DNA from 3 places in the Microbispora sp. H10885 genome. Region 1 is predicted to be linked to each of the others. Evidence: riboswitches for the same ligand, from Rfam matches in the RefSeq annotation. Region 1 holds a riboswitch; each other region holds the start of a gene.
The links. A riboswitch is a leader RNA that binds a small molecule or an ion and turns the genes downstream of it on or off. The one in region 1 is predicted to bind S-adenosylmethionine.

Region 1 (9,630 bases):
CGCACGCGGTCGCCGTCCGCCGCGTGCCGCTCGACCTCGGCTCCCCCGGCGGCCTGGCGGAAGACGGCCTCGGCGACGGCCAGGCCGGCGACGACGCCCTCCTTCCGCGCCACCACGTCGGCGACCGCGCGCTGGTCCGCCGGGATCGTGGCGACCGAGGTGACGTCCTGTCCCCCGGCCAGGTCCTCGTCCAGGGCGGCGCGGACGAGGCCGAGCACGGCGTCCGGGTCGAGGCCGTTCTCGTCCAGTTCGGTCCGCAGGGCCTCGTGGGGCGTGTACGTCAAGGTCAGTCCCTCCGCCGTCAGGGCGATGTCGATGTGCGCCCGCCAGCGGGCGTCGTCGCGGTCGGGGTGGTCCTCCCGCCAGTGCGAGCCGCGCGTCTCCTCGCGTACGGTCGCCGCGGCGACCAGCGCGGACGCGACCGTGAGGAGGTTGGTCGCCTCCCACGACTCCGTGCAGGGCTCGACCGCGACCGGGGTCCAGCGGGCGTCCGAGAGCGCGCGGGCGACCTCCGCGAGGCTGCGGTCGCCGCGCAGCACCCCGGCGCCGCGGCTCATGTGGCTCTGGATCCGGGCGCGGGTACGCGGGTCCACCAGCCCCTCCGGCCGGTCGTCCCGTCCGGCGGGCTCACGCGGCTCCAGGTCGCGCGCGGCCAGGTCGGCGGCGATGCGCTCGCCGTAGACGAGCCCTTCGAGCAGGGAGTTGGAGGCCAGCCGGTTGGCGCCGTGGACGCCCGTGCAGGCCACCTCGCCGCAGGCGTACAGGCCGGGCACGCTGGTCCTGCCGTACAGGTCGGTGCGCACGCCGCCGCTCGCGTAGTGGGCGGCCGGGGCGACGGGGATGGGTTCGGTGACGGGGTCGATGCCGTGCTCGCGGCAGACGGCGAGGATCGTGGGGAACCTGGAGCGCCACTTCTCCTCGCCGAAGTGGGTGGCGTCCAGGTAGACGTGGTCGGCGCCGGTCTCGTGCATCCTCCGCATGATCGCCTTGGCGACGACGTCGCGGGGCGCGAGGTCGGCCAGTTCGTGGACGCCCCGCATGAAGCGCTCGCCGGCCGCGTCGGCCAGCACCGCGCCCTCGCCGCGCACGGCCTCGGAGACGAGGGGCTGCTGACCGGTCGAGCCCTCCCCGAGCCACAGGACCGTGGGGTGGAACTGCACGAACTCGATGTCCCTGACCACCGCGCCGGCCCGCAGGGCCAGCGCGACGCCGTCCCCGGTGGACACGACCGGGTTGGTGGTGGCCGCGTAGACCTGTCCCATGCCGCCGCTGGCGAGCACCACGGCCCCGGCCCGTACGGCGCCCACGCCGTCGCGGGCGCCCTCCCCCATCACGTGGAGCGTGACCCCGCAGGCGTGACCCTCGGCGTCGAGGAGCAGGTCGAGGGCGAGGGCGTGCTCGATGACCTCGATGCGGGGCTCGGCGAGCACCGCCTCGGCCAGCGCCCGCTGCACCTCGGCGCCGGTCGCGTCGCCGCCCGCGTGGACGATGCGGTTGCGCCGGTGGCCGCCTTCGCGGGTGAGCTGGAGCCCGCCGTCGACGTCCCGGTCGAACTCGGCGCCGTGGCTCATCAGCCGCTTGAGCGCGTCGGGGCCCTCGGTGACCAGGACGCGTACGGCCTCCTCGTCGCAGAGGCCGACCCCCGCGAGGAGCGTGTCCCTGAGGTGCTCGTCGGGCGTGTCCTCGGGGTCGAGGACGGCGGCGATCCCGCCCTGGGCCCAGCGGGTGGACCCGGCGGACAGGACGTCCTTGGTGACCACCAGCACCCGCGCCCGCGGGTCGAGCTCGACGTGGCGCAGCGCCACGGTGAGGCCGGCGATGCCGGAACCGATCACGACCGCGTCGGCCTCGACGGTCCAGCCGGGTGCGGGGGCGGTGAGTCTGCGTGCGAGCGCCACCATGAGGGGATCCCCTTTCGTCATAATGACGATAACGCCCCCCGCCGAGTGGTGCCGCCCCGCCCCCTCCTAGAAGGGGGGTGCCGCGGGGCCGGTGCAGAGCTGGGCGGCCAGAGTGGCGTACGCCCATTCCTCCCACCTGTCCCGCGACCAGCCGCGGTCCTGCACGAAGAGCAGGTACAGCTGCGGGCTGAGCAGGCAGAACAGCAGGTCCGCGGCCATCGCGACGGAGACGTCCGGGCGGGCGTCGGGCTTGCCGGCCAGCGCCTGGGCCACGGCGTGCAGCACGGTGTAGCGCGGGTCGGGGCCGTCGGGCCACTGCGCGGCGATCTGCGGGTCGGCGGCCCCGGCGGACGCGATCATCGGCATGATCGGGGCGACCCGGCCGAGGATCTCGCCGGTGCCGCGCACGTGCGCGCGGAGCTGGCCGGCCGCGGTGGGCTCGGCGCAGGCGGCGCGGAACCACTCACGGTCCATGACGGCCACCGGCTCGGTGTCCCCGGCGATGGACGTGTCGACGACGTCCTTGAACAGCGTGCGCTTGTTGCCGAAGACGAAGTAGACCGTCTGAACGGCCACACCCGCCCGGTCGGCGACCTCCTGCAGGCTCGTCGCCCCGTAGCCCTGCGCGACGAACAGCTCCCGCGCCGCCTCGATGACCTTCTCCCGCGTACGGCGTGAGCGCTCGGCCCGTTTGTCCGGCCGCTTGACGGTGTCCATTGCGCGAGTATATCTCTAGAGTTTATCACTAGAGTTCAACTCTAAGAACGGGGAGCGAGAGCCGATGGACAAGCCGAACACCCTCCGGGACGCGGGCGGGGCCGAGGCCGGACGGGATCAGGAGGAGGCGGTGCGCCGAGCGCTGGAGGAGTACTACCGCGCCGGGAAACCGCCGTGGGACACCGGCGTCACACCGCCCGAGCTGGTCGCCCTTGTCGAGGGGCACGGGGAGGGACACGATGCGCTGCCGCCCGGCCGCGCCCTGGAGCTCGGCTGCGGCACCGGGACCAACGCGATCTATCTGGCCCGGCACGGCTGGGAGGTCGTGGCCGTCGACCTGGTCGGCCGCGCGATCGAGCTGGCCCGGGAGAGGACGGAGGCGGCGGGAGTGGACGTACGGCTGCTGCACGGAGACGCCACCAGGCTCGACGAGCTGGACGCGCCCGGCCCCTTCGAGCTGTTCTTCGACCTGAGCTGTTACTGCGGCATCCCGCCGCACCGCCGCGACGCCTACGTCGCCGGACTCACCCGCCGCGCCGCCCCCGGCGCACGGCTGCTGATGTTCGGGTACGGCCCCGGGGCGTTCGACGACACGTTCTCCGGCGTCACCGCCGACGAGCTCCGTGCCCGGTTCGGCGGCTGGGAGCTGGTCGACACCACACCCGGCACGAACCCGGTGCCCACCTTCTGGTTCACCCTGCGCGCGCCTACAGGGTGAGCACCATGTTGTCGATCAGGCGGGTGGTGCCCACCTTGGCGGCGACGGCCAGGACCGCCTCGCCGCGGTGGTCGCCGCCCACCGGCGCGAACGTCGCGGGATCGGCCAGGATCAGGTAGTCGAGCAGCAGCGGCGGGTCGAACCGGGCCGCCTCCTCCAGCACGGCCCTGGCCGCGTCGAGGACCCCGGCCGGCCCGGTCCGGGCCCGCGCCGCACCGGCACTCAGCGCCCGCGACAGCGCGAGGGCCGTACGGCGGTCGTCCTCGGAGAGGTACCGGTTACGGCTCGACAGCGCCAGCCCGTCGGGCTCCCGTACGGTCGGGGCGGCCACGATCGACACCGGGACGTCGAGGTCGGCCGTCATCCGCCGGATCAGCGCGAGCTGCTGGGCGTCCTTCTGCCCGAAGACCGCGACGTCCGGCCGCACCAGGTTGAACAGCTTGAGCACCACGGTCAGCACGCCGTCGAAGTGGCCCGGGCGGAAGGCGCCCTCGGCCGTCCCGCCCATGCCGCCCGCCGAGACCTCCACCTGCCGGTCGGGCAGGTACATGTCCTCGGCCGAGGGCGCGAAGACCACGCCCGCGCCCTCCTCCTCGCACACCCGGAGATCGGCGTCGAACGTGCGGGGATAGCGGGAGAAGTCCTCGTGGGGACCGAACTGCAGGGGGTTGACGAACACGCTCACCACCACGTGGTCGGCGTGCTCACGCGCCAGCCGGACCAGCGACCGGTGGCCCTCGTGGAGCGCCCCCATCGTGGGGACCAGGGCGATCCTTCCCGGCCCGAGAGAGTCCCTCGCCTTGACGAGGGCGGCCCGGTCGGCGGCCACGGTCACGTCCATATGTTCCCTCCCAGGGCGTCCAGCAGGCGTTCGGCCGCCTCCGGCTTGAGCAGCCCCGCCGCCAGCGCCCGGTCGGCGGTGAGCCGCGCCAGGGCCACGTACGCGTCCGCGGCCTCGGGGGCGGCCAGGATGAGCGCGTCCACGTGTTTGCGCACCGTGCCCGCGTCGCCGCGGACGACCGGCCCGGTGAGCCCGCCGATGCCGAGACGCAGCACGTTGTCGAGGGCCGCGCCGAGCAGCGGCCCGAGCATGCGGCCGGGATGCTCGACACCGATCTTCGCGAGCAGCTCCTGCGACTCGGCGATGAGCGTCACCATGTGGTTGGCCGCGCCGGCGATCGCGGCATGGTAGAGCGGCCGGTCCTGGTCGGCGATCCACACCGGCTCGCCGCCCATCTCGATGACCAGCGCCTCGGCCACCGGCCGCAGCATGTCCGGCGCGGTGACGCCGAACGAGCAGCCGTTGAGCTTGGTCAGGTCGTCGCTCCGGCCCGTGAAGGTCATCACCGGATGCAGCGCGAGCGGCAGCGCCCCCGCCTCGGCGGCGGGGTCGAGCACGCCGAGGCCGTACGCGCCGCTGGCGTGCACGAGCAGCTTGCCGCGCAGGTCGGCGCCGGTGGCCGCGAGGCCGGAGACCAGGCCGGGCAGCACGTCGTCCGGCACGGTCAGCAGCACGAGCTCGGACCTGGCGATGACCTCCTCCGGCCTGCTGAGCGCCTGGCCGAGACGGTCGGCTGCGCGGCGGCGCGACGCGTCGGACACGCCGCTGGCCGCCACCACACGATGACCCGCGAGCATGAGCGCGGCCCCGAGCACGGAGCCGACCCGTCCCGCGCCGAGCACTCCCACGGCGAGCCGCGCCGGGCGGTCACTTGTGTCCATGACGCCTCCCCTCGGTTCAGCGTAGCGGCGGCGCTCCCGCCGGCCCGGTGCCAGGTCGTGCCTCACGGATCAGGCCATGCCGAGCATGACCACGACGGGCCCGACGGTCGGAGTTTGTCCCGTTTCTAACGGGCCTATGTTGAGCTACAGGTACGAATGTGACTGATTTTCGCCACGGCCCGTGCGTGTCGGTAGCGTGATGCGGTGTGGAGGTGACCTGGCGGGAGGCCGTCGAGCGCGCGCTCTACGGCGCGGAGGGCTTCTACCTGCGGGAGCGCCCGGACCGCCATTTCCGCACCTCGGTCCATGCCTCACCGGTCTTCGCCGAGGCGGTGCTGCGCCAGCTGGAACGGGTCGACGCGGCCCTCGGGCGCCCCGGCGTGGTCGACTTCGTGGACGTGGGCAGCGGCGACGGCCTGCTGGCCGCCCGCGTCGTGGCCGCCGCACCGCCGGACCTCGCGGCGCGCCTGCGGGCCGTCGCGGTGGACCTGTCCCCCCGGCCCCGCGGCCTCGATCCCCGGGTCGCCTGGGAGCCGGAGGTCCCGTACGGGGTCACCGGGCTCGTGGTCGCCAACGAATGGCTGGACAACGTGCCCCTCGACGTCGCCGAGGCGACCCCCGCGGGCCCCCGGCTGGTGCTCGTCGACCCGGCGACCGGAGCGGAGCGGCACGGTCCCGTCCCCGATCCGGAGGACCTGGCCTGGCTGGACCGCTGGTGGCCGCTGGGCCCGGTCGGGGACCGCGCCGAGATCGGCCGCCCCCGCGACGAGGCGTGGGCCGGGGTGATCGCGCGGCTGGCCCGCGGCACGGCGGTCGCCGTGGACTACGCCCATCTCGCCGGGCGGCGACCCGCCCTCGGCACGCTGGCCGGCTACCGCGACGGCTCGCCGGTGCCCGCCGTGCCGGACGGGTCGTGCGACGTCACGGCCCACGTCGCGCTGGACGCCTGCGCGGCGGCCGGCGAGCGGGCGGGCGCGGCGGCGACCACGCTCACGACGCAGCGGGAGGCCCTGCGCGACCTGGGGGTCACCGGCGCCCGGCCGCCGCTCGCGCTCGCGTCCGCCGACCCCGCCGGTTACGTACGCGCGCTCGGCCGGGCCTCGCAGGAGGCCGAGCTCATCGACCCCGCCGGTCTCGGCGGCTTCGGCTGGCTCAGCCAGTCCCGGTGTGGATGAGGAGACATCATGATCGCGAGAATCTGGCGCGCGAGCGCGACCCCGCAGGGCGCCGACGGCTACGAGCGGCACTTCACCGAGGCGGTCCTGCCCTCCCTGCGCGGCGTGGCCGGGCACCGCGGCGCCTACCTGCTGCGGCGCGACACCGGCGGCCGGGTGGAGATCGAGGTCATGACCCTGTGGGACTCGATGGACGCGATCCGCCGCTTCGCCGGGGAGGACCCCGCGACGGCCGTCGTCGAGCCCGCGGCCCAGGCCGTCCTGCTCGGCTACGACACCACGGTCACCCACCACACGGTCAGCGTGTCAGACGGCGACCTTCAGTGACTCCAGGCCGCGCATGATGTAGCTGGGCTTCCAGGTCGGCTCCTCGGCGAGCTCCAGGCGGGGCGCCAGGCGCAGCAGCGCGCCGAACGACTCCGCCATCTCGACCCGCGCGAGCGGCGCGCCCAGGCAGAAGTGGATGCCGGCACCGAACGAGATGTGCGGGTTCTCCACCCGGCCGACATCGAGACGGTCGGGGTCGGCGAAGACCTCGGGATCCCGGTTGGCGGAGCCGAACAGCAGCGCGATCTCCGCACCCCGGGGGATCGTCACCCCGCCGGCCTCGACGTCCTCCAGCACCCACCGCTCGAACATCTGCGCCGGGGTGTCGTAACGCAGCAGCTCCTCGACCGCCGCCGGCATCAGGCCGGGGTCGGCGCGCAGCCGCTCCAGCTCGCCGGGGTTGCGGAACAGCGCCCACCACCCGCTGCCGGTGGCGTTGACCGTGGCCTCGTGCCCGGCGTTGAGCAGCAGCACGCAGGTGCCGATCAGCTCGTCCTCGGTGAGCCGGTCCCCGTCGTCCACCACCTGGGCCAGCGCCGAGATCATGTCGTCGCCCGGACGCTCCCTGCGCGCCCTGGCCAGCCCGCGCAGGTACTCGGCGAACTCCGTCGCCGCGCGTACGGCCGTGTGCTGGACCTCAGGCGACGGGTTCAGCTCGTACATCCCGCAGATGTCGGCCGACCAGGGACGCAGCAGGTGGCGGTCGGCCTCCGGCACGCCCAGCATCTCGGCGATCACGGTGACGGGCAGCGGCTCGGCCACCTCGGCCAGCAGGTCGCCGCCGCCGCGCTCGACCAGCCCCTCGGTCAGCTCCGTCGCGATCCTCCGTACGCGCGGGCGCAGCGACTCCACCATCCGGGGCGTGAACGCCTTGGACACCAGGCGGCGCAGCCGGGTGTGGACCGGCGGCTCCACGTCGAGCATCCCGGCCCGGATCACCCGCCAGAAGGGCTCCTGGAAGTCCGGCTCGGGCTCCCGGCCGAACTCCTCGTGCGTGGCCGTGTGCAGATAGGACCGGCCCAGGCGGCGGTCGCGCAGCAGCGTGTTGACGTCGGCGTGCCGGGCGACCAGCCACTGTCCGGTCGGCTCGAAGAAGCTGACCGGATCGTTGTCCCGCAGGTCGCGGTAGGCGTCGTACGGGTGAGCCACGAATTCCGGATTCCAGGGATCAAACCTCACATTGGACACCATAACGGTAAAGCGCCTCTCGCCAGGGGACTTGCCGGATCGCCGGTTCTCCGGGTTATAGTGCGCTCAGGTCATGAGTGCCAGCGTCAAGCCCCGGCTTGCTGGCCGGCAACCCTCGCGCTCGCGGCGGGGTGCCCCGGGTGAGGACCAGGCCTGGCACGCGGTGTGCCGGGCAAGCGCGGGCTCCGCCGTACGACGCCATGGCAGGGGTCCCCGACCCGAGGAGGCCTGGCGTTGTCCGCTCTCACCTTCGTCCCGCAGCAGCCCGCCAACCCCGTGTCCGAGCCGGTGCGCGTACCGGTGGTCGTGGGCGCCGACCTGGAGGTCCCGGTCCGGGGCGGCCGGCTCGTGCCGTACGCGAACCTCGACTACGCGGCGAGCGCGCCCTGTCTTGAGCCGGTGAACGCCGCCGTCGCGGCGGCGCTGCCGGCCTACTCCAGCGTGCACCGGGGCGCGGGCTACGCCTCGCAGCTCACGACCCAGCGGTACGAGCAGGCCAGGCACACCGTGCGGGCCTTCGTGGGCGCCCGCCCCGGCGACGCCCTCGTCTTCGTGCGCAACACCACCGACGCGATGAACCTGCTGGCCCGCAGCCTCCCCGAGGGCACCACGGTCGTCGTGTTCGGCACCGAGCACCACGCCTCGCTGCTGCCCTGGACCGACGTCGTACGGCTCGCGCCGCCCGCCTTCCCCGGCGAGGCCGTCCGGGCCGCCGACGAGGCCCTTGCGGCGATCGAGGGCCCGGCCCTGCTCGTCGTGACCGCCGCGTCCAACGTCACCGGAGAGCTGTGGCCGATCGCCGGGCTCGCGCACATCGCGCACCGGCACGGCGCGCGGATCGCCGTGGACGCCGCCCAGCTCGTCCCCCACCGCGGGCTCAACCTCGCCGCGCTCGACCTCGACTACGTCGCCTTCTCCGGGCACAAGCTCTACGCGCCGTTCGGCGCGGGCGTGCTCGTCGGCCGGCCCGACTGGCTCGCCGCCGCCGACCCGTACCTGCGCGGCGGCGGAGCCGTACGAGCCGTGGGCGAGACCACCGAGTGGAGCGACGACCCCGAGGCGCGGCACGAGGCGGGGACGCCCAACGTGCTCGGCGCGGTCGCGCTCGCCGCCGCCTGCGACGCCCTCGCCGCGACCGGCTGGACCCCGCTGGTGCGGGAGGAGGAGCGGCTGCTCGCCCGCCTGCGCGCCGGGCTCGCCGCGATCCCCGGCGTACGCGAACTGTCGCTGTGGGGCCCGGACCACCCGCGGGTCGGGATCGTGTCGTTCGTCGTGGAGGGCCGCCCGGCCCGGGAGGTCGCCGAGATCCTGTCGGCCGAGCACGGCATCGGCGTCAGGGACGGCAAGTTCTGCGCCCACCCGTTCGTCCGCCACCTCCTCGGCGGCGCCGAGGACGAGGGCTGCGCGGACGGCACGGTGAGCGCCGTACGCGCCTCGATCGGCATCGGCACGACCGAGGAGCACGTCGACCGCCTCATCGCCGCCCTCCGCGAAATCGCCCCCGCCTGACCCCGACCGCCGTCACGCAGGAGACAGCGGGACCGCTCAGGCGGCATCCAGCGACTTCTCGCTGACAGGCAGTCTCAGCGTCCGGTCACCGAAATCGACGACCAGGTCGAGGCGGGCCCCGAGCGCCTCCACATAGCGGGCGATCACGTCGAGGGAGGTGACCTCCCCATGCTCGATCTGCGAGACGCGGGCAACGCTCAGACCCATCGCCGCCGCGACGTCCTTCTGGCCGAGCCCGAGTTGCCTGCGCGCTTCGGCGAGCTGGCGACCGCGGGTCTCAGCGAGGAGTTTCCTCGCACCCTCCTCGATCACCGAAGGGGAGACGCCGGCCTCGTGCAGTTCCCGCTCGAGGTCGGCCCATTCCCCCGGTGTC
Region 2 (9,630 bases), on a different contig from region 1:
TCGACGTCCGGTTCGGCCGCCCGCGCCCGCAGCGCGTCGCCGTCCACCCCGAGCGGGTGCACGCCGATCCGGGTGGTCCTGCCGCCCCAGGTCACCGTACGGGCCGCGTGGTCCACCCGCGCCCCGAGCAGGGCGGCGCAGCAGTCCATGAAGGCGCGCGCCCAGCGGGCGGTGAGGAAGCCGGCGTGGTCGGCGCCGAGGATGCCCGACAGCACCTCCGCCGCGACGTCCTCAGGCAGCAGCGCGAAGTACTCCGGCGGGGCCCAGGGCGTGTGCGAGAAGTGGCCGATGCGCAGGTCGGGCCGTTCGACCCGGAGCATCGCGGGGGTGAGCGTCAGGTGGTAGTCCTGCACCATCACGCGGGCCCGGTGCGTGGCCTCTTCCGCCAGCGCGAGCGCGAACGCGCCGTTGTAGGTGCGGTACGACTCCCACTCACGCGCGAACCGGGTCCCGAACTCGGGGGAGAAGGGCGTGTTGTAGAGCAGGTGGTTGACGAACCACAGGGTCGAGTTCGCCACCGCGTTGTAGGCCCGGTGGAAGACCGCGGGCGGGATGTCCAGCATGCGGATGGGCCCCGTCTCGAACGCCCGGTCGAGCCGGCCCCCCGGCGCCTGCCGCACCGCCCCGCGGTCGCCGTCCGACAGCGCCGCGCAGACCCACAGCACGTCGGTGTCCCTGACCACGTCCGACAGCCCGGACACGAGCCCGCCGCCGCCCCTGCGCATGGTCAGGCCGCCGTCCTCCGACAGGGTGAAGGACACCGGGCCCCGGTTGGACGCGATCAGGACGGAGCTGCTCATTGGGGTTTCCCCTCGATCAGAGCGGGCGCGCATGCCGGAAGATTAATAAAAGCGGACCTCCATCAATAGGATGTCAACCGATCGCGGGAGGGCTGGAACGGGATGGCACTGGACGACGTCACCGAGGAGCTGGCCGGATCGGCCGCCCGGGGAGATCACCGCGCCCTCGGTGAGCTGCTGCGGCGCATCGAGCCCGACGTGCTGCGGCACTGCGAGCGGCTACTACCGTACCGGCAGGACGCGGAGGAGGCGGCGCAGGACACGCTGCTCGCCGTGGCCCGCAACATCGCCCGGTTCGAGGGCCGGGCCAAGTTCAGCACCTGGCTGCACATCGTGACCGTGAACTGCGCCAGGACGACCTACCGGTCGCTCAAGCGGCGCTCGTCCGAGCAGGCGGAGGAGCTGCCCGAGCAGCGGCCGGACCCGCGGCGGGTGAGCGTCATCGCGGGGTCGCGGCTCGACCTGCTCGACGCGATGGAGGCGCTGGAGGCCGAGCGGCCCGACCTCGCCCAGGCGCTCGTGCTGCGCGACATCTGCCAGCTCGACTACTCCCAGGTCGCCGACCAGCTCGGCATTCCCCTCGGCACCGTCAAGTCCCGGATACACCAGGCGCGCAAGTACGTGCAGAGCGCGCTCGGCGAGGCCTACGGCTGATACAAACCGTCTCGCCATCCGAGACGGCGGAACGGACACAGGGGACGCCGGGGTACAGTGCTGGAGGACCTTTTTCGAAGGTTCCACAACTGAAGATGCTCATCCAGAGGGGTGGAGGGACCGGCCCTGCGAAGCCCCGGCAACCTCCCCGGTGTCGAACTCGTGCCCACGAGGCCCGGCCGGGACAGGTGCCAATTCCGGCTCGCGGCCAGGGCGGTCGCGAGCGAAGATGAGGGAAAGGCCTCGCTTCATGGCGCACATCAGCACCGCGACCCCCACCACCGCCACCGACTTCGGCCCCGCCACCGGTCTGTCCTGCCGCGAGTGCGGCGCCCACTACGACCTCGGCCCGGTCTTCGCCTGTACGGAGTGTTTCGGCCCCCTTGAGGTGGCGTACGACTTCGGAGAGGTCCGCCGGGAGGACATCGCGGCGGGCCCGGCGAACATCTGGCGGTACCGCTCCCTGCTTCCCGTCCCCGCCGGGGTGGCGGACAAGCCCAACCTGCAGCCCGGCTGGACCAAGCTCGTGCGGGCCGACCGGCTGGCGGCCGAGCTGGGGCTGCGGTCGCTGCACGTCAAGGACGACTCCGGCAACCCGACCCACTCCTTCAAGGACCGGGTCGTCGCGATCGCGCTGGAGGCCGCGCGCACCTTCGGCTTCCACACCCTCTCGTGCTCGTCCACCGGCAACCTCGCCGGCGCGGTGAGCGCGGCCGCCGCCCGGGCCGGGCTGGACTCCTGCGTGTTCATCCCCGCCGACCTGGAGCCGGCCAAGGTCACCATGGCCGCCGTGTACGGCGGCCGCCTGGTCGCCATCGACGGCAACTACGACGAGGTCAACCGCTTCTGCTCCGAGCTCATCGGCGACGAGCTGGGCGAGAAGTGGGGCTTCGTCAACGTCAACCTCCGGCCCTTCTACGCCGAGGGCTCCAAGACGCTGGCGTACGAGATCGCCGAGCAGCTCGGCTGGCGGCTGCCCGAGCAGATCGTCGTCCCGGTGGCCTCCGGCTCGCAGCTCACGAAGATCGACAAGGGCTTCCGCGAGCTGATCAAGCTCGGCCTGGTCGAGGAGCGGCCGTACCGGATCTTCGGCGCACAGGCCGAGGGCTGCTCGCCGGTCTCCCGCGCGTTCAAGGCCGGGCAGGACGTGGTGCAGCCGGTCAAGCCGGACACCATCGCCAAGTCGCTGGCCATCGGCAACCCGGCGGACGGGCCGTACGTGCTCGACATCGCCCGCCGTACGGGCGGCGCGGTGGAGGACGTGAACGACGGCGAGGTGGTCGAGGCGATCCGCCTGCTGGCCCGGACCGAGGGCATCTTCGCCGAGACCGCGGGCGGCGTCACGGTCGGCGTGCTGCGCAAGCTCGTGCGCGAGGGCCGCCTCGACCCCGAGGCCGAAACCGTGGTGCTGAACACCGGCGACGGTCTCAAGACACTTGACGCGGTGGCCGAGCAGGCCCGTCCAACCGCGGTCATCCGTCCCTCCCTCGACGCCTTCCGTGCGGCATTCGCCAACTGAAAGCGTTATCACAGGCCCATCGGCAGCAACGAAAGCGAGTGAACAATGAGCGTTTCCGTGCGGATTCCGACGATTCTGCGGACGTACACCAACGGCGTCGCGGAGGTAAGCGGGGAGGGGGGAACGCTCCGTGAGGTCCTGCAGAAGCTGGATGCGGACTATCCGGGCATCGGAGGTCGAATCCTGGATGAGACGGGCAAGATCCGGCGTTTTGTCAACGTCTATGTCGGAGAAGAGGACGTCCGTTTCGCCGATGGGCTGGACACCGCCACGCCGGAGGGGGTACAGATTTCGGTCATCCCCGCCGTCGCCGGGGGCTGAGCCGCGACACCGCCGCCGGGCACCTGACATGCACTTCTCTCGCCGGGGAAGTGAGATGTCGCCACAGCGAATGGTGAAGCTCTCAACCTTTCGGTAGAAAAGTGAATAATCGTCTGTACCGCTTTGAGCGAACGCGCCGTAGTAGTTTGCGGATTGACTCTGTTGTTCTACGCCTTGACACGGGTATGGTCGAAGACGATCGACAAAACCGGGGGCTTCTTGGGTGTGGTCCCCAGCCCAGCAAGAGGAGTCGGAAGTGGCGCAGGGCACCGTCAAATGGTTTAACGCGGACAAGGGCTACGGCTTCATCGCGGTAGACGGTGGGAAGGACGTGTTCGTCCATTACTCGGCAATCATGATGGACGGCTACAAGGCCCTCGAGCAGGGTCAGCGGGTTGAGTTCGACATCACGCAGGGGCAGAAGGGCCCGCAGGCGGAGGCCGTACGGGCCGTCTGATCCCGTCAAGCGACCATTGGAGGCCCGGTCCGCGTTCCGCGGGCCGGGCCTTCGGCTCGTCCGGGCTCGTCCGGGTGTTCGGGAACCTCGTCCAAGCTGGTCAGAGTGGCTTCCGCTTGCACTCTCGGGGGTAGAGTGCTAAATACTTGTTTGGCACTCTGAGGTCGAGAGTGACAACAACCGGGATCGGGGCGATGGGGCTCGCGCAGGGATAGCGGGTCCACGCCGTCGCGGGCGTCGGCTCGGTCCGTTGAAGACACCCTGCTACTGGGAGGTCTAGCCTAATGGCAGCCAAGATGATCGCGTTTGACGAGGACGCCCGGCGCGGTCTCGAGCGCGGTATGAACCAGCTCGCCGACGCCGTGAAGGTGACCCTCGGCCCCAAGGGCCGCAACGTCGTGCTGGAGAAGAAGTGGGGCGCCCCCACGATCACCAACGACGGTGTCTCCATCGCCAAGGAGATCGAGCTCGAGGACCCGTGGGAGAAGATCGGCGCCGAGCTGGTCAAGGAAGTCGCGAAGAAGACCGACGACGTCGCCGGTGACGGCACGACGACGGCCACCGTGCTCGCCCAGGCGCTGGTCCGCGAGGGTCTGCGCAACGTCGCCGCCGGCGCCAACCCGATGTCGCTGAAGAAGGGCATCGAGGCCGCCGTCGAGCGCGTCAGCGAGGAGCTGTCGAAGCTCGCCAAGGACGTGGAGACCAAGGAGCAGATCGCCTCCACGGCCTCCATCTCCGCCGCCGACCCGGAGATCGGCGCGCTCATCGCCGAGGCGATGGACAAGGTGGGCAAGGAAGGCGTCATCACCGTCGAGGAGAGCAACACCTTCGGTCTGGAGCTGGAGCTCACCGAGGGCATGCGCTTCGACAAGGGCTACGTGTCCGGCTACTTCGTGACCGACCCCGAGCGCATGGAGGCGGTCTTCGAGGACGCCTACATCCTCATCGCCAACCAGAAGATCTCGGCGAACAAGGACCTGCTGCCGCTGCTCGACAAGGTCGTGCAGTCCGGCAAGCCGCTGGTCCTCCTCGCCGAGGACGTCGAGGGCGAGGCCCTGGCGACCCTGGTCGTCAACAAGATCCGTGGCCTGTTCAAGTCCGTGGCCGTCAAGGCCCCCGGCTTCGGCGACCGCCGCAAGGCCATGCTGCAGGACATCGCGATCCTGACCGGCGGCCAGGTCATCTCCGAGGAGGTCGGTCTCAAGCTGGAGAACGCCACCCTCGACCTGCTCGGCCGCGCCCGCAAGATCGTCGTCACCAAGGACGAGACCACGATCGTCGACGGCGCCGGTGACGCCGAGCAGATCTCCGGCCGCGTGAACGAGATCCGCGCCGAGATCGACCGCACCGACTCCGACTACGACCGCGAGAAGCTCCAGGAGCGTCTCGCCAAGCTGGCCGGCGGCGTCGCCGTCATCAAGGCCGGCGCGGCGACCGAGGTCGAGCTCAAGGAGCGCAAGCACCGCATCGAGGACGCCGTCCGCAACGCCAAGGCCGCGGTCGAGGAGGGCATCGTCCCCGGCGGTGGCGTGGCCCTGCTGCAGGCCGGCGCCAACGCGTTCGACAAGCTGGAGGTCAACGGCGACGAGGCGACCGGCGCGGCGATCGTCCGCAAGGCGCTCGAGGAGCCGCTGAAGCAGATCGCCGTCAACGCCGGCCTCGAGGGCGGCGTCGTGGTGGAGAAGGTCCGCAACCTGCCCGCGGGCGAGGGCCTCAACGCCGCGTCCGGCGAGTACGTCAACATGTTCGAGTCGGGCATCATCGACCCGGCCAAGGTCACCCGCTCGGCGCTGCAGAACGCGGCGTCCATCGCGGCCCTGTTCCTCACGACCGAGGCCGTCATCGCCGAGAAGCCCGAGAAGGAGAAGGCCCCCGCCATGCCCGGCGGCGGCGACATGGACTTCTGAGTCCTGCTCTCCCGCTTCACCAGGAAGGGCGGTTCCCCCTCGGGGGAGCCGCCCTTTTCCCTTGCGCCCGGTCTCCCCAGTGCATGAGCGCCAGGCGGTCAGCCCTGCCGCCACTGTTTCAGGACCTGCCGGAAGGCCTCGCTCACGAGGGCGAGAAGTTCGGCGGAGGACCCGAAGCGGGCGCCCGCCGGGGTCGTGGCCCCGAGAATCTCGGCTCCGCGCCGTGACGCGGCCGCCAGGGCCTCGTTCATCCGCAGAGAGGCGAGGATGGACCGCACCCAGATCTCGTCGTCGATGACATAGCGTTCACGCCGCGCGCCGGGAACCCGCTCCCGCCTGAGCATTCCCTGCTGTTCGAGGAAGGCGACGGCGTGCGAGACCGACGCCGGGCTGACGCGAAGCCGCTCAACCAGGTCGGCGGCGGTGAGAGCGCCGGAATCGGTGACGTACAGGCAGGTCAGCACCCTGGCCTCCATCCGGGGCAGCCCCTGCTCCACGAGGAGAGCGGTGAAGGACTCCGTGAAGTCCCGCACCGCCTGGGGATCACGCCCATGGCCGCCGTCGGGGACCGGCGGCGTCGGCGGCTGTGCCTGCCTGTGGCGGCGCGCCCGGTGCCGCGTGGCCTCGTGCGCCCGGTCTGCCCCGTAATCGTCCGGTCCGCCGTTCCGGGTGACCTCCCGCATGATGGTCGAGGCGGGGCGTCCCAGCCGCCGGCCGATCTCCGCGTATCCGAGTCCCTCGGCCAGCCCCGCGGCGATGTGCTGACGGTCCTCGTTGGTGAGTCTGCCTCCGGGCACGGCAATCGTCTCCTGTCTGCCGGCATGCGCGGCTCCGCGCCCGCACACCCGCCGCACAGTATGCATTCACCCTGAGCCCATTGCAAAGCAGGGCTGTCCACCTATTGCATTCAGTGCCACGGTCATTGCAATTGAGGGCTGCGGAACCCCGTCTGTCTCGGCGTTCTGCCGGAAAGTTCATTGACTATTTTATGAATGCAATGTAGCTTTGCGAGCGTTCAGGGATTAGCGAACAACGCTGGATAGGGCGGTTCATGATGGGAAACGGCAACGGCGGCTTCTCCGCGGCGGGGCTGCGCAGACTGCGCGAGGTGCTGGCACGGCACGTCGACTCGGGACGGATTCCCGGGCTCGTCGCCCTGGTCGGCCGGGGCGAGGAGACGCACGTCGAGGCGATCGGGACGATGCGCCACGACGGCGGTGCGCCGATGCGCCGCGACACGATCTTCCGGATGGCCTCGACGTCCAAGCCGGTCTCCGTCGCGGCGGCGATGGTCCTGCTCGACGAGTGCCGGCTGCGGCTGGACGACCTGGTGGAGCAGTGGCTGCCGGAACTGGCCGACCGGCGGGTGCTGAAGCGGATCGACGGCCCGCTGGACGACACCGTGCCGGCGCGGCGGCCCATCACCGTACGCGACCTGCTCACCTCCACGTTCGGGCTCGGCATGGACATGACGTCGCTCGGCACCCCGATCATGGGCGCGGTCTTCGAGCAGGGGCTCACGCCCGACCTGCCGGTGCCGATGCCCGAGCCGGACGAGTGGATCCGCCGTCTCGGCACGCTTCCGCTGATGCACCAGCCCGGAGAGCGCTGGCAGTACCACATCAGCAGCGATCTGCTCGGCGTGCTCGTCGCCAGGGTCACGGGCCGGTCGTTCGAGACGTTCCTGCGGGAACGCGTCTTCGAGCCGCTGGGGATGAAGGACACCGGTTTCCACGTGCCCGCCGACAAGATCGACCGGCTGCCGACCCTCTACGCCCCCGACCCCGGGACCGGAGAGTTCACCGTGTGGGACGAGGCCGAGGGGGGCCGGTGGAGCCGGCCTCCGGCGTTCCAGGGCGGTGGCGGGGGGCTGGTCTCCACCGTCGACGACTACCACGCCTATTTCCGGATGCTGCTGAACGGCGGGAGGCACCGGGGCGAACGGATCCTGTCCCGGCCCGCCGTCGAGCTGATGACCACCAACCGCCTCACTCCCGAGCAGAACGCCGCCCGCACCGCCATGGCCGCCGACAACGTCCATGTGTCCTTCGGCCAGGGGCAGCACGGCGGCTGGGGCATGGGGATGGCGGTGCGCACCTACCGTGGCGACTACGCGTCCGTCGGCCAGTTCGGCTGGGACGGCGGAAGCGGCACCTCGACCTATGCCGACCCGGACGAGCAGCTCACCGGAATCCTGCTCACCCAGGTCGGGATGTCGACCCCGGACTCGGCGCGGCTCATCCACGACTTCTGGACCACGCTCTACCAGGCGATCGACGACTGACCTCCACGGCTCAGGTGAGGCGCCTGACCCAGCGGGCGCAGTCGGTCTGCATCGTGTATCCCGCCGCCGTCCAGGCGTGGTGCGCCAGGGCGTTGTCGTTGAGGACCATCGCGTCGACCCGGAACGCTCCGTACTTCCGGAACCGCTCCTCGGCGGCCCGGATCAGCTGCGATCCGATGCCCTTTCGCCGCTCGGAGGGGTCGACGGCGAGCCGGTAGAGGCTCGCCCGCCAGCCGTCCCACCCCGCGATGAGCGTGCCGACCACGCGGCCGCCGATCTCGGCGATCAGCAGCGCCTCGGGATCACGCTCGACCAGCGCCGCGACCTTGGCGGCGTCGTCGTGCCGGTCGGTGTTCTCCGCGGCCTCCAGCCAGAACCGCAGCACGGCGTCGACGTCGCCGGGACCGCCGTACCGCAGGGTGACCTCGCTCATGCCGGCTCCTCACTCATGTCAGCTCCGGGGGCAGATCGTGGGCGTGCAGGATGGTCAGGGACGTCACGGCCCGGGTGAGGACGACGTAGAGGCGGGCGAGCCCCCGGTCCTCGGCGGCCACGATGCCGGCGGGCTCGGTCACGATCACGTGGTCGTACTCCAGGCCCTTGGCGAGCGTGGCCGGCACCAGCAGCACCCGGTCGTCGCCCGTCGCGTCGGGGCCGAGCACCGTGTGCGGCACGCGGGCGGTGTCCAGTGCGGCCGAGAGAGCCGGTACGGCCGCGTCCGCCGCGATCACGCCGATCGAGCCCTCGCGGTCCAGCGTCTCCCGCACGGTCTCCGGAAGGGCCGCGGCGACGTCGGGCACCTGCCGTACGGACAGCGACCCGGCGCCGGGACGCAGGGAGCGTGGCGGGGCGAGGTCGGGCGCGACGGAGGGCAGCAGCCGCGCGGCGAAGTCGAGGATCTCGCGGGGCACGCGGAAGCCCAGCGTGAGCTCGGTGACCTCCCCCGAGGGCTGGCCGAGGTGGTCGAGCACGGTCTTCCACGACCGCGCCGACCAGGGCGTGGTGCCCTGCGCGAGGTCGCCGAGCACGGTCGCCGAACCGGTGCGGCAGCGCCGCCCGAGCGCGCGCAACTGCATGGCCGACAGGTCCTGCGCCTCGTCCACCACGAGGTGGCCCTGGGAGGGGGTGCGCTCGATGAGGTCGCCGAGTTCGTCCAGCAGGGCGGCGTCGGCGGCCGTCCACTTCGCCGAGCGGTGCGACTTGTACGGCTTGCGCCACAGCAGCAGTTCCCGCTCCTCCGCGGAGAGGTCCGACCGGGCGGCCTTCGCGAGGAACTCGGCGTCCGACAGCAGGCGGTGCAGCACCTGCTGAGGGGTCAGCCTGGGCCACACGGCGTCGAGGACGGCCCTGACCGGCTTCGAGCGGGCCACCGCGTCCTGTGTACGGTCGTCGGGAGACTCGCCGCGGCGCTCCATCTGGACGAGCACGGCGTGCGCGAGCCGCTGGGCCAGCATCGCGCGGCCCGGGCCGTACCTCGTCGTGCCGCGCAGCGAGGCGACGATCTCCCGGACCTCGTGGTCGGGCACGCGGTAGCGGTTCACGCCCTTGGTGACGAGCACACCTTCGACCGGCTTGACGACATGCAGCCACAGGCCGCGGCGCAGGACCTCCGCCATCCGGGCGTCGCCCTTCACGGCCGCCACCGCCGCGTCCTCGGGATGCGCGTGCTCTCCGAGGACGCCCGCCAC
Region 3 (9,630 bases), on a different contig from region 1:
GAGGAAGGCGCGTCCGGCCGCCCTGGCGTACGCCGCGTCGTCCGTCGGCGTCACGAAGATCTTGACGACCAGTTCCTGCCCCTCGGCGGGCGGCCCGGCGGCCTCGACGATCCTCGGCACCTCGTGGGCGGCCAGCACGTTGGTGATCGCGCCGTCCCCCTCGGTGAAGGCCAGCTTCAGCATGCCGGGCCGCAGCGCGCCCACGATGACCTTCGGCCGCACCGGGGGACGTCGCCGGAGCTCGAAGTCGATCGAGAAGGTCTCGTACGTCTCCACGACGTGCTCCCCGTCGAAGGCCCGGCGCAGGAACCGCAGCAGGTCCCGCACGTGCGCGTACGGCCGTCCGTGCGGGCGCCCGTTCAGCGCGGTGACGTGGGCGGGGACGGACGAGCCGATGCCGAGCAGCACCTCGGCCTGGCCCAGCTCGGCCATGGAGGCGGCCGTCTGGGCGAGCACGCCGGGGCCCCTGGTCTGGGCCGGCAGGACCCCCGTACCCGCCCGCAGGCCCGGCGACCAGGCCAGGGCCGCGGTCAGCGCGGTGAGGCCGTCGTAACCGCCGCCCTCCCCGGTCCACACGTCGCCGTAGCCCAGGGAGGGCAGCGCCTCGACGATCTCCCGGTGCCGGTGCAGCCCGAGCCCCGCCAGCGGCAGCGTGACCCCCCAGCGCACCGCCCCCGCAGGGGGCCCGGCCCCCGCGCCTCCGGAAACCCCGGCGTCTCCGGACGCCGCGCGCGGGGTGCTCACACGTGCTCCCCGGCGAGCGCCTCGCGGCCGTGCGGCTCGGCCCAGTCCGCCTCGTGCGGCGCGACCTCGATCCGCACCGGCCCGCCACCGGAGCCGGCGGGCCGGCCGGGCAGCCGGAACGCGGCGAAGTCGGTGGTCTCGCGGAACGCCGGGATGCCGTACAGGTCCCTGGCGTACGCCCAGAGGTTGGGGTAGCCGGTCAGCGGCCGCTCGCCGATCCCGGCCAGCGGGTTGTGCAGCAGGTCGAACCGGACCAGCACCACCCACAGCTGCACGTCGGACTCGGTGAGGCGGTCGCCGAACAGGTACCGCCGGTCGGCCAGGCGGGCGTCGAGCCGGTCCAGCGCTGCGGTGACCTGCTCGCGCCGCCACTCGTACTCCTCCTGCGTGGAGGCCCTGGCGACCAGGTTCACGCCCTGGCCGAGGTCACGGGCGATCTCCTCGTCCAGCGCCTCGATCTCGTCCCGCAGGTCCGCCGGGTAGAGGTCCACGCCCGAGCCGGCCCACTCGGCGAACGCGGTGCCGAGGTCGGCGGGGATCACGGCGTAGTCGTTGCTGACGATCCGGTTCGTCCGCCGGTCCCACACCACCGGCACCGAGATGTGGCCCGGATATCCGGGCTCCGTGGCGTCGTAGGCCTCGGACAGGAGCGTGAAGCCGTTGACCGGGTCGGGGCCGCGCCGCTCGCGGAACGCCCAGCCGCGCGCGTCCCGGTCGTCGTCCACGTACGACAGCGACACGACGTCCCGCAGCCCGGCGAGGTCGCGCACGATGGCGACGCGCTGCGCCCACGGGCAGGTGTAGGAGACGTACAGGTGGTAGCGGCCGGGCTCGGCGGGGTACTCGCCGGACCCGCCGGCGGTGATCCGGCCCTGGAACGGATAGAGGGGTCCCGGCCGGTCGGTCCGGCCCGGTCCGTACGGCCCGTGGGCGGCGACGTCGGCGGGGCTCGCGTACGCGGGCGCGTGGGTGGTCATGGGGGTTGGCTCCTTGTCGTGGATGTCAGCCGAGGATCCTGGCCGTCCCGAACCCGGCGGCCAGCTTCGCGCCGGTGGCGAAGCGGCCGGGGCCGAAGGCGGCGAGGCGGGGATCGGGGTCGCCGAGCAGCAGCCGGGCGACGTGGTCGCCCCAGGCGGGCGCGAGCTTGAAACCGTGACCGCTGGTGCCGGCGTCGACGTAGACGTGCTCGCCGACCTGGCCCGTGACCGGCTGCCAGTCGGGGCTCACGTCGTACAGCGAGGCCCAGCCGCCGGTCACCCGGGCGCGGCGGCGGGCCGCGGAGCGCACGGCGGAGGCCGCGGCGAGCGCCTCCAGCTCGTCGGGGCGCGGGCCCGGGACGTCGTCCGGATCGGCCGCGGAGGCCGGGACGACCCCGCCGGTGAGGTACTGCGTGCGGGGCTGCGGGGTCGTGTAGTAGCCGCCGGGCAGGTCGATCAGGACGTGCGGCACGAGCCCGCCGGCGTCGGCGGGGTCGTGCTCGGAGACCGCCACGACGTGCCGCTCCACGGTCAGCGGCAGGTCCACGCCTAGCGGCCGCAGCAGGGCGGCGGTCCACGGCCCGGCGGCCACGAGCAGCCGCCCGGCCCGGTGGACCACGCCGTCGGAGGTGGTCACCGCCGCCCCGCGGCTCTCCTCGGCGAGCGCGACGACCGGGCGGTGCGGGTGGAACACCGCGCCGTGCCGCCGCGCCGCGGCGGCCAGCCCGACCGTCGCAGCGTACGGGTCGGCGTACCCGGCGTCCGCCTCCCAGACGGCGACGGCGACGCCGTCGAGGTCCAGGCCGGGCAGCCGGGCGGGCAGCGCCCCGGCGCCGACCAGCTCGCTGCGGACGCCGAGCTCGCCGAGCCGCGCGGCGGTCTCGGCGGCCGCCCCGGCGTCGCCGGGACCGTGCAGGTAGAACGCGCCGGTCCGGCGGAACCCCGACTGGTGCCCGCCGGTGCGCTCCTCGAAGCCCGCGAGGAACGCGATGCCGTCGCGTGCCGTCTCCGCCAGGAACGGGTCGGTGTAGTAGGCCCGGCAGATGCCGCCCGACCGCCCGGTTGGGCCGCCCGAGACCGGGCCCCGGTCGAACACGGCGACGGAGACGCCGCGCCGGGCGAGGTGGAACGCGGCGGCCGCGCCGTGCACGCCCGCCCCGACGATCGCGATGTCGTACGTCATGCCACGGCCTCCCGGTCGTGCGCCCGATGATCGAGCCGGGCCGTCCGGTCCGGTTGCGGGGCCTCGTCCGGCCGGGGTGTCCGGTCCAGCCGGGGAATCGCGGCCAGGAGCTCCCGCGTGTACGGCGCGGCCGGTTGGGTGAAGATCTTTCGGACGTCGCCGGACTCCACCACCCGGCCGTCCTTCATCACCAGTACCCGGTCGCTGACGTGGTGGATCACGCCGAGGTCGTGGGAGATGAACAGGTAGGCCACGCCGAGCTCGGCCTGCAGGTCGGCGAGCAGGTCGAGCACCTGCGCCTGGATCGACACGTCCAGCGCGGAGACCGGCTCGTCGCAGACGATCACCTGGGGCCGGGGGGCCAGCGCCCGGGCGATCGCCACCCGCTGCCGCTGCCCGCCCGACAGGCGCAGCGGCCTGCGGTCCAGGATCGACTCGTCCAGGCCTACCCGCGCGAGCAGCTCGACGGCCCGGTCGCGGCGGGTCCGGCGCGGCTCGCCGCCCACGGCGAGCGCCTCGCCGAGGATCCGCCGTACGGTGAAGCGGGGGTCGAAGGAGCTCAGCGGGTCCTGGTAGATCACCTGGATGTGCCGCCGCAGGGCCCGGCGCCCGGCGGGCCCCAGCCCCCGCCAGGACCTCCCGTCGACCTCCACCTCGCCCGCGTCGGGTTCCACCAGCCCCAGCACCAGGCGGGCCGTCGTGGTCTTGCCCGAGCCCGACTCGCCGACGAGCCCGAGCGTCTCCCCGGCCCGCAGCTCGAACGACACCCCGTCGACGGCCGCCCGGGGCAGCCCGTCCGGCCCGGTGAACGACTTGGCCAGCCCGGACGCCCTGACCACCACCCCGCCGGGCAGCACGGCCGGCGCCGGACGCGGCGCCGAGCCGTCCTCGGGCACGGTGAGCCGGGTGCCCCTGCCGTGCGCGGAGGGCACCGCGGCCAGCAGCCGGCGGGTGTAGGCGTGCCGGGGGGCGCCCAGCACGTCACGGGTGACACCCTCCTCGACGACCACGCCGTCCTTCATCACCAGCACCCGGTCGGCGAGCTCGGCCACCACGGCGAGGTCGTGGCTGATCAGCAGCAGCCCCGCCCCGGCCCGCCGGCGCTCGGCCAGCAGCCGCAGGATCTGCGCCTGCACGGTGACGTCCAGGGCGGTGGTCGGCTCGTCGGCGATCAGCAGCCGGGGCGCGCAGGCGACCGCCGAGGCGATCAGGGCCCGCTGCCGCAGCCCGCCGGAGAGCTGGTGCGGATACTGCGCGGCCCGCAGTTCCGGCTCCGGCACCCCCACCTCGCCCAGCAGTTCGACCACCCGCCGCCGCACGTCCCCGCGCGGCACGGTCCGGTGCAGCCGCAGGGTCTCGGCGATCTCCTTGCCGACCGGGCGCAGCGGGTCGAGCGAGACCAGCGCGTCCTGCAGGACGTAGCCGACCTCGCCGCCCCGCACCGCCCGCCACTGCCGTTCGCCGTAGGCCGTGACGTCGCGGCCGGCCACCACGAGCGACCGGGCGGTGACCTCGGCGCCGGGGCCGGTCAGCCCGATCAGCGTGCGGGCGGTGACGCTCTTGCCCGAGCCCGACTCCCCCACGATGGCGACGCACTCCCCCGGGCTCACCGTGAACGAGATCGAGCGGACGGCCTCGACCTGGCCGAACGAGACCCGCAGATCGGACACCTCGACGATCGGGGTGACCCGCTGTTCGGTCACGACAGTCTCCCTTCGACGCGCCGCTGCAGATGGCGGCCGACGACCGTGACGGAAAGGACGGTGAGCGTGATGGCCAGCCCCGGGAAGACCGCGACCCACCAGGCGACGGAGAAGTAGTCGCGCCCGGCCGACAGCATCGCCCCCCACTCCGGGGCGGGCGGCTTCGGGCCGAGGCCGAGGAAACTGAGCGACGACGCCGCGACGAGCGCGGTGCCCACCTCGATCGTGGCCACCACCAGCAGCGGGGCGAACGCGTTGGGCAGCACGTGCCGCGTGACGATCCCGGCCCTGGTCAGCCCGAGCGAGACGGCCGCCTCGACGTACCCGGACCTGCGGATGACCATGGTCTGGGCGCGGACCAGGCGCGCGTACCCGGGCAGCGTGTAGGCGGCGATGGCGAAGACCGCGTTGAGCGTCCCCGGGCCGACGACGGCGATGACCAGCAGGGCCAGCAGCAGTCCCGGCAGCGAGAGCAGGATGTCGACAAGGCGCATGGCGGCCTCGTCGAGCGCCCGGCCGCCGAGCGCGGCCAGCAGCCCGACGAGGGTGCCGCCGGTCACCGCGATCGCGGTGGCGGCCAGCCCGGCCAGCACCGACGGCCTCGTGCCGTACACGATCCGGGTGAAGATGTCGCGACCGTTGGCGTCGGTGCCCAGCGGGTGCCCGCCGCCCGGCGGCCGGAGCGCCGCGACGGCGTCGGTGAGGTCGGGCGAGCCGTGCGCGACCAGGCCGGGCGCCACCGCGACCACGGTCACGGCCAGCAGGAACGCGGAGGCGGCCCAGACACCGGCCCGCGGCACCCGCCGCCGCCGTCCGCGCCCCACGACCACGGCGGGTGCGACAAGGGTGGACGTGGTCACTCAGGCACCTCGCAGTCGCGGGTCGATGGCCAGGTAGAGCAGGTCGAGCAGGATGTTGATGACGACGTAGAGCAGCGAGGCGATCAGCACCACGCCCATCACGACCGGCAGGTCCTTGTTGCCGACGGCCGCGAGGGTCAGCCGCCCGATGCCCTGCCGGGAGAAGACCGACTCGATGATCACGGCCCCGCCGAACAGGAAGCTGACCATCCACCCGGCCAGGGTGACCGTGGGCAGCAGGGCGTGCCGCAGCGCGTGCCGCAGGCGCACGCCCAGGTCGGACATGCCGCGCGAGCGGGCGGTGAGCACGAACGGCTCCTCCAGCGTGAGCTCCAGTCCCTCGCGCAGCACCTGGCTCAGCGTCGCGACGACCGGGATCGCCATCGCGACGGACGGCAGGACCAGGCTCTCCAGGCCGTCCCCGCCGGTGGCGGGGAAGATCCCCAGCCCGAACGAGAAGACGGTGAGCAGCAGGATCCCGGCCCAGAACGACGGGATGGAGATGCCGACCAGCTCGATGCCGGAGAACACCGCCCGCGCCCACCGGCGGCCCGCGGTCAGCACCGCGACCGTGACCGAGACCACGACCGCCAGGACGAACGACGAGAGCATGAGCTGGACGGACGAGCCGACCTGCTCGCCGATCGCCGAGGCGACCGACTGGTGCAGCTGGTACGACTGGCCCAGGTCGCCGTGCAGCACCCGGCCCAGGTAGGCGGCGTACTGGGCGGGCAGCGGCCGGTCCAGCCCGTAGTCGGCGATGATCCGGGCGCGGACCTCGGGTGTGACGGTGCTGCTGCCGATGAGCAGGTCGACGACGTTGCCCGGGGTGAGGTGGAGGCCGGCGAACGCGACCGTCACCGCGCCCCACAGCACCAGGACGGACGTGCCCAGCCGCACCAGCACCGGGCGGACCACCCGGGCGCGGGCCCGGGTGGCCGGTACGGCGACGGCGGTCATGCCTGCTCGACCCAGGCGCCGTAGAAGGTCGGGTACGCCTGCGGCTCCCAGCCGATGCCGTGGGCCTTCTTGCCGGTCCCGAGCAGGTAGTTGAACACGTACACCGGGAAGACCGCGGCCTCGTCGGTGACCCGCTGCTGCACCTTGGCGTACAGCTCGGCCCGCTTGGCCTGGTCGGTCGTGTCCAGCGCGTCGCTCAGCCAGCCGTCCACGTCCTTGTCGGACAGGCGGGCGGCGTTCTGGCCGAACTTGGCGGCCGTGGGGATGGCGGAGGTGTCGAACAGGTTGCGCAGGGTGTCGCCGTCGGCGCGCTGCCAGCTGAAGTCGATGAGGTCGTAGTCGCCCTTGGGATACTTCTCCAGCCATTCGTTGACCGTGCCGGAGACGAACTGGATCTCGAAGCCGATCTTCTTGGCCTCGGCCTGGATCTGCTCGGCCAGCGTGTCGCGCTGCTCACGCGCGAACGCCTTGAGGAACCCCCAGCGGATCGTCAGCCGCCTGCCGTCCTTGGTCCGGTAGCCCTCGGCGTCCTTCCCCGACCAGCCGGCCTCGTCCAGCAGCCGGGCGGCCGCCGCGGGGTCGTACTTCGTCTTTCCTTCGAGCGTCTTGTCGTACCCGTCGGTCGACGGGGAGATGGGGCCCGCCGCGGGCTGGAAGGCCCCGAAGTAGAGGTTCTTGACGATCGTCGCGAAGTCGATGCCGTCGCGGAACGCCTGCCGGACCCGCTTGTCGGCGAACGGCCCGGAGGTCGTGTTCGGGTAGTAGTTGTAGTTGCCGCCCGGCGCCTGCCGCGTGGTCACGGTCAGCCGGGGGTCGCCCTGCACCTGCTTGACGTTGACCGGCGGCACGCTGGCGATCCCGTCGACCTGCCCGCTGGTCAGCGCGCCGAGCCGGACGGAGTCCTCGGTGATGACCTTGATCTCCAGCTTGTCCAGGTACGCCTCCCCGGTGTGCGCGGCGCCCTCCGGCGCCCAGGCGTAGCCGGGGTTGCGGTGGTAGGTGATGCCCTTCTGCACCACGTACTCGTCGATCACGAACGGCCCGGACCCGACGACCTTCTTGCACAGCGCGTCCTGCGGCTGCTTCAGCGACCGCGGCGACTCGATGCCGAAGTACGCCGTGGCCAGGGCGGACAGGAACGGCGAGTACGGCCTGCTGAAGTGGACCTTCACCGTGTGCGGGTCGACGACCTCGCTGCCCTTGTACGGCTCGATGTATCCCGCGGCGAGCTGCGACTTCGTGGCGGGGTTCACGATGTGGTCGAGGTTGGCCTTGACCGCCGCCGCGTCGAAGGGCGTGCCGTCGGAGAACTTCACGCCGTCGCGCAGGGTGAAGGTGTAGGTCTTCTGGTCCGGCGAGACGGTCCACTTGGTGGCGAGCCAGGGGTGGATCTTGCCCTCGGTGTCGAGCGACACGAGCGAGTCCAGGGCGGGCCGGGTGAACAGGCCGGCCACGTCGGCGGGGCTCTGATGGGGATCGAGGCAGGTGGAGGGCTCGGTGTTGACGGCGAACGTCAGCGTGCCGCCCTTGACCGGCCCGGCGGGGGCCTTGCCCGCCGCGGTGTCCTTGCCCGTCGTGCCGCAGGCGGCGAGGGCGAGGACCCCCAGAAGCGAGACGCCGATGGATAAGCGCGTGTTCGTGGACATCGGGGAGAGCCTTTCGGTGTTCAAGACGGGACGGCGGAGTGGGGAGGCGGCGTGTCCCGGCCTGTGCCCGCCCGAAACTCCCCGTGAGTGGCCATGCCGCCTCCCGGAGAGCGTGCCGCGCACGCCCCCATGACCAGGAGCCCCGATGGGGCCCGCGCTTGCGGCGCGACTGCCACGCCGCCAGGTTTTCCCCGGGGCACCCCGCGCGGTGCGAGGGTTGCCGGCCGACGAGCCGGGGCTTGGCGTCGGCGCTCAATACCTATAAATAAAGTAGGAAAACTAGGGTAACCTGTCAACACGCTTTCGCCGGGGATTCCGGCCTTTCCGCGAGGAGCGGCGGTCCGGTGACGACGAGTGGCACGTCCGCGCGGCGGCGGCCGGGGGCGAACCGGGCGGCCGTGCCTACGGCGCGCCGGGAAGCCGTACGGTGACGAGGAGCCCGCCGTGGGGGCCGGGGGCGAGATCGAGGCTCCCGTTGTGGGCGCGGACGACGCTGTGCACGATGGCCAGGCCGAGACCGGCGCCGGCGTGCTCGTCGGTGCGCACGCGTTCCGTGCCGCGCTGGAAGGGTTCGATGAGGGTCGGTATCAGTTCCGGCGGGAGCGGGCGGCCCGTGTTCTCGACCCGCAGCAGGCTGGTGCCGCCGTACGCCTCGGTGTGGACCGTCACGGTGCCGCCGGCGGGGAGGTTGTGGACGATCGCGTTCTGGACGAGGTTCGTCACCATCCGCGCCAGGAGCTCGGCGGAGCCCTCGGTCCGGGCCGCCCCGCCGGTGACGTTCAGCGTGATCCGGCGTTGTTCGGCGAGCGGGAGCAGCGTTTCGGCGGCCTCCTCGGCGGCGAGGGAGAGGTCGACGCTCTCCCGGGTGAAGTCGCCGCGGTCGCCGCGGCTGAGCAGCAGGAGGGCCGCGGTGAGGTCGATCGCCCGCTGGTTGACGGTGTGCAGGCGATCGAGGAGTTCGTCCCGGTCCCGCGTGGGGTCCCGGCGGGCCACGTCGAGGAGCGTCCGCGAGATCGCCAGCGGCGTGCGCAGTTCGTGGGAGGCGTTCGCGGCGAACCTCCGCTGCTCGGCGACGTGGGACTCGAGCCGGTCGAGCATCGAGTCGAACGCGTCGGAGAGCTCCCGGAACTCGTCCCGGCGGCCCTTCATGCGGATCCGGTGGGACAGCGACCCGTTCGCGGTCGTCCGCCGGGCCGCGTCCGTGATCTGGGTGAGCGGCGCGAGCATCCGGCCGGCGAGGAGCCATCCGCCCAGCAGGCCGAACGTCAGCAGAAAGGCCAGTGCCTGGCCCGCGCGGGGGACGAAGGCGCGCTGGAGGTCGGTGCGGTTGGGGATGAACCGCAGGGGCGCCGCCCCGGGCGGGCCGGCCCCCGGCCCGGTGCCGAGCGCGCCGTCGGGCACGTAGCGCAGCAGGAACACCCACACCACCGCCAGCAGGAGGGCGCCGGCGAGCATGAGGAATCCGGCGTAGCTGAGGGTGAGTTTCAGCCTGGTGCTGAGCCCTGGGCGCCTATCCATGCGTGCTGCCGGGGCCCGTTCCCGTGGCGATGCCGGTGT

Region 2: linked by a shared signal. The riboswitch ahead of thrC (threonine synthase) and the one ahead of HHX37_RS33470 (aminotransferase class V-fold PLP-dependent enzyme) in region 1 are both predicted to bind S-adenosylmethionine.
Region 3: linked by a shared signal. The riboswitch ahead of HHX37_RS05785 (ABC transporter substrate-binding protein) and the one ahead of HHX37_RS33470 (aminotransferase class V-fold PLP-dependent enzyme) in region 1 are both predicted to bind S-adenosylmethionine.

The regions. Positions count from the first base shown of each region.
Region 1 is NZ_JABBWY010000017.1:11,287-20,916, forward strand. It holds gene HHX37_RS33430 (L-aspartate oxidase) at 1-1,901, opposite strand, end outside; gene HHX37_RS33435 (TetR/AcrR family transcriptional regulator) at 1,968-2,618, opposite strand; gene HHX37_RS33440 (class I SAM-dependent methyltransferase) at 2,683-3,336, shown strand; gene panC (pantoate--beta-alanine ligase) at 3,326-4,177, opposite strand; gene HHX37_RS33450 (Rossmann-like and DUF2520 domain-containing protein) at 4,168-5,058, opposite strand; gene HHX37_RS33455 (SAM-dependent methyltransferase) at 5,265-6,233, shown strand; gene HHX37_RS33460 (antibiotic biosynthesis monooxygenase family protein) at 6,243-6,560, shown strand; gene HHX37_RS33465 (cytochrome P450) at 6,540-7,739, opposite strand; SAM riboswitch class IV at 7,818-7,933, shown strand; gene HHX37_RS33470 (aminotransferase class V-fold PLP-dependent enzyme) at 7,983-9,257, shown strand; gene HHX37_RS33475 (helix-turn-helix domain-containing protein) at 9,294-9,630, opposite strand, start outside.
Region 2 is NZ_JABBWY010000008.1:20,457-30,086, forward strand. It holds gene HHX37_RS21505 (alpha,alpha-trehalose-phosphate synthase (UDP-forming)) at 1-800, opposite strand, end outside; gene HHX37_RS21510 (RNA polymerase sigma factor) at 903-1,454, shown strand; SAM riboswitch class I at 1,551-1,690, shown strand; gene thrC (threonine synthase) at 1,705-2,973, shown strand; gene HHX37_RS21520 (MoaD/ThiS family protein) at 3,019-3,294, shown strand; gene HHX37_RS21525 (cold-shock protein) at 3,551-3,751, shown strand; gene groL (chaperonin GroEL) at 4,036-5,658, shown strand; gene HHX37_RS21535 (GbsR/MarR family transcriptional regulator) at 5,757-6,455, opposite strand; gene HHX37_RS21540 (serine hydrolase domain-containing protein) at 6,713-7,942, shown strand; gene HHX37_RS21545 (GNAT family N-acetyltransferase) at 7,953-8,375, opposite strand; gene HHX37_RS21550 (HelD family protein) at 8,389-9,630, opposite strand, start outside.
Region 3 is NZ_JABBWY010000002.1:150,674-160,303, forward strand. It holds gene HHX37_RS05755 (LLM class F420-dependent oxidoreductase) at 1-744, opposite strand, end outside; gene HHX37_RS05760 (glutathione S-transferase C-terminal domain-containing protein) at 741-1,721, opposite strand; gene HHX37_RS05765 (NAD(P)/FAD-dependent oxidoreductase) at 1,747-2,904, opposite strand; gene HHX37_RS05770 (dipeptide ABC transporter ATP-binding protein) at 2,901-4,607, opposite strand; gene HHX37_RS05775 (ABC transporter permease) at 4,604-5,467, opposite strand; gene HHX37_RS05780 (ABC transporter permease) at 5,468-6,427, opposite strand; gene HHX37_RS05785 (ABC transporter substrate-binding protein) at 6,424-8,073, opposite strand; SAM riboswitch class IV at 8,223-8,333, opposite strand; gene HHX37_RS05790 (sensor histidine kinase) at 8,476-9,591, opposite strand; gene HHX37_RS05795 (response regulator transcription factor) at 9,584-9,630, opposite strand, start outside.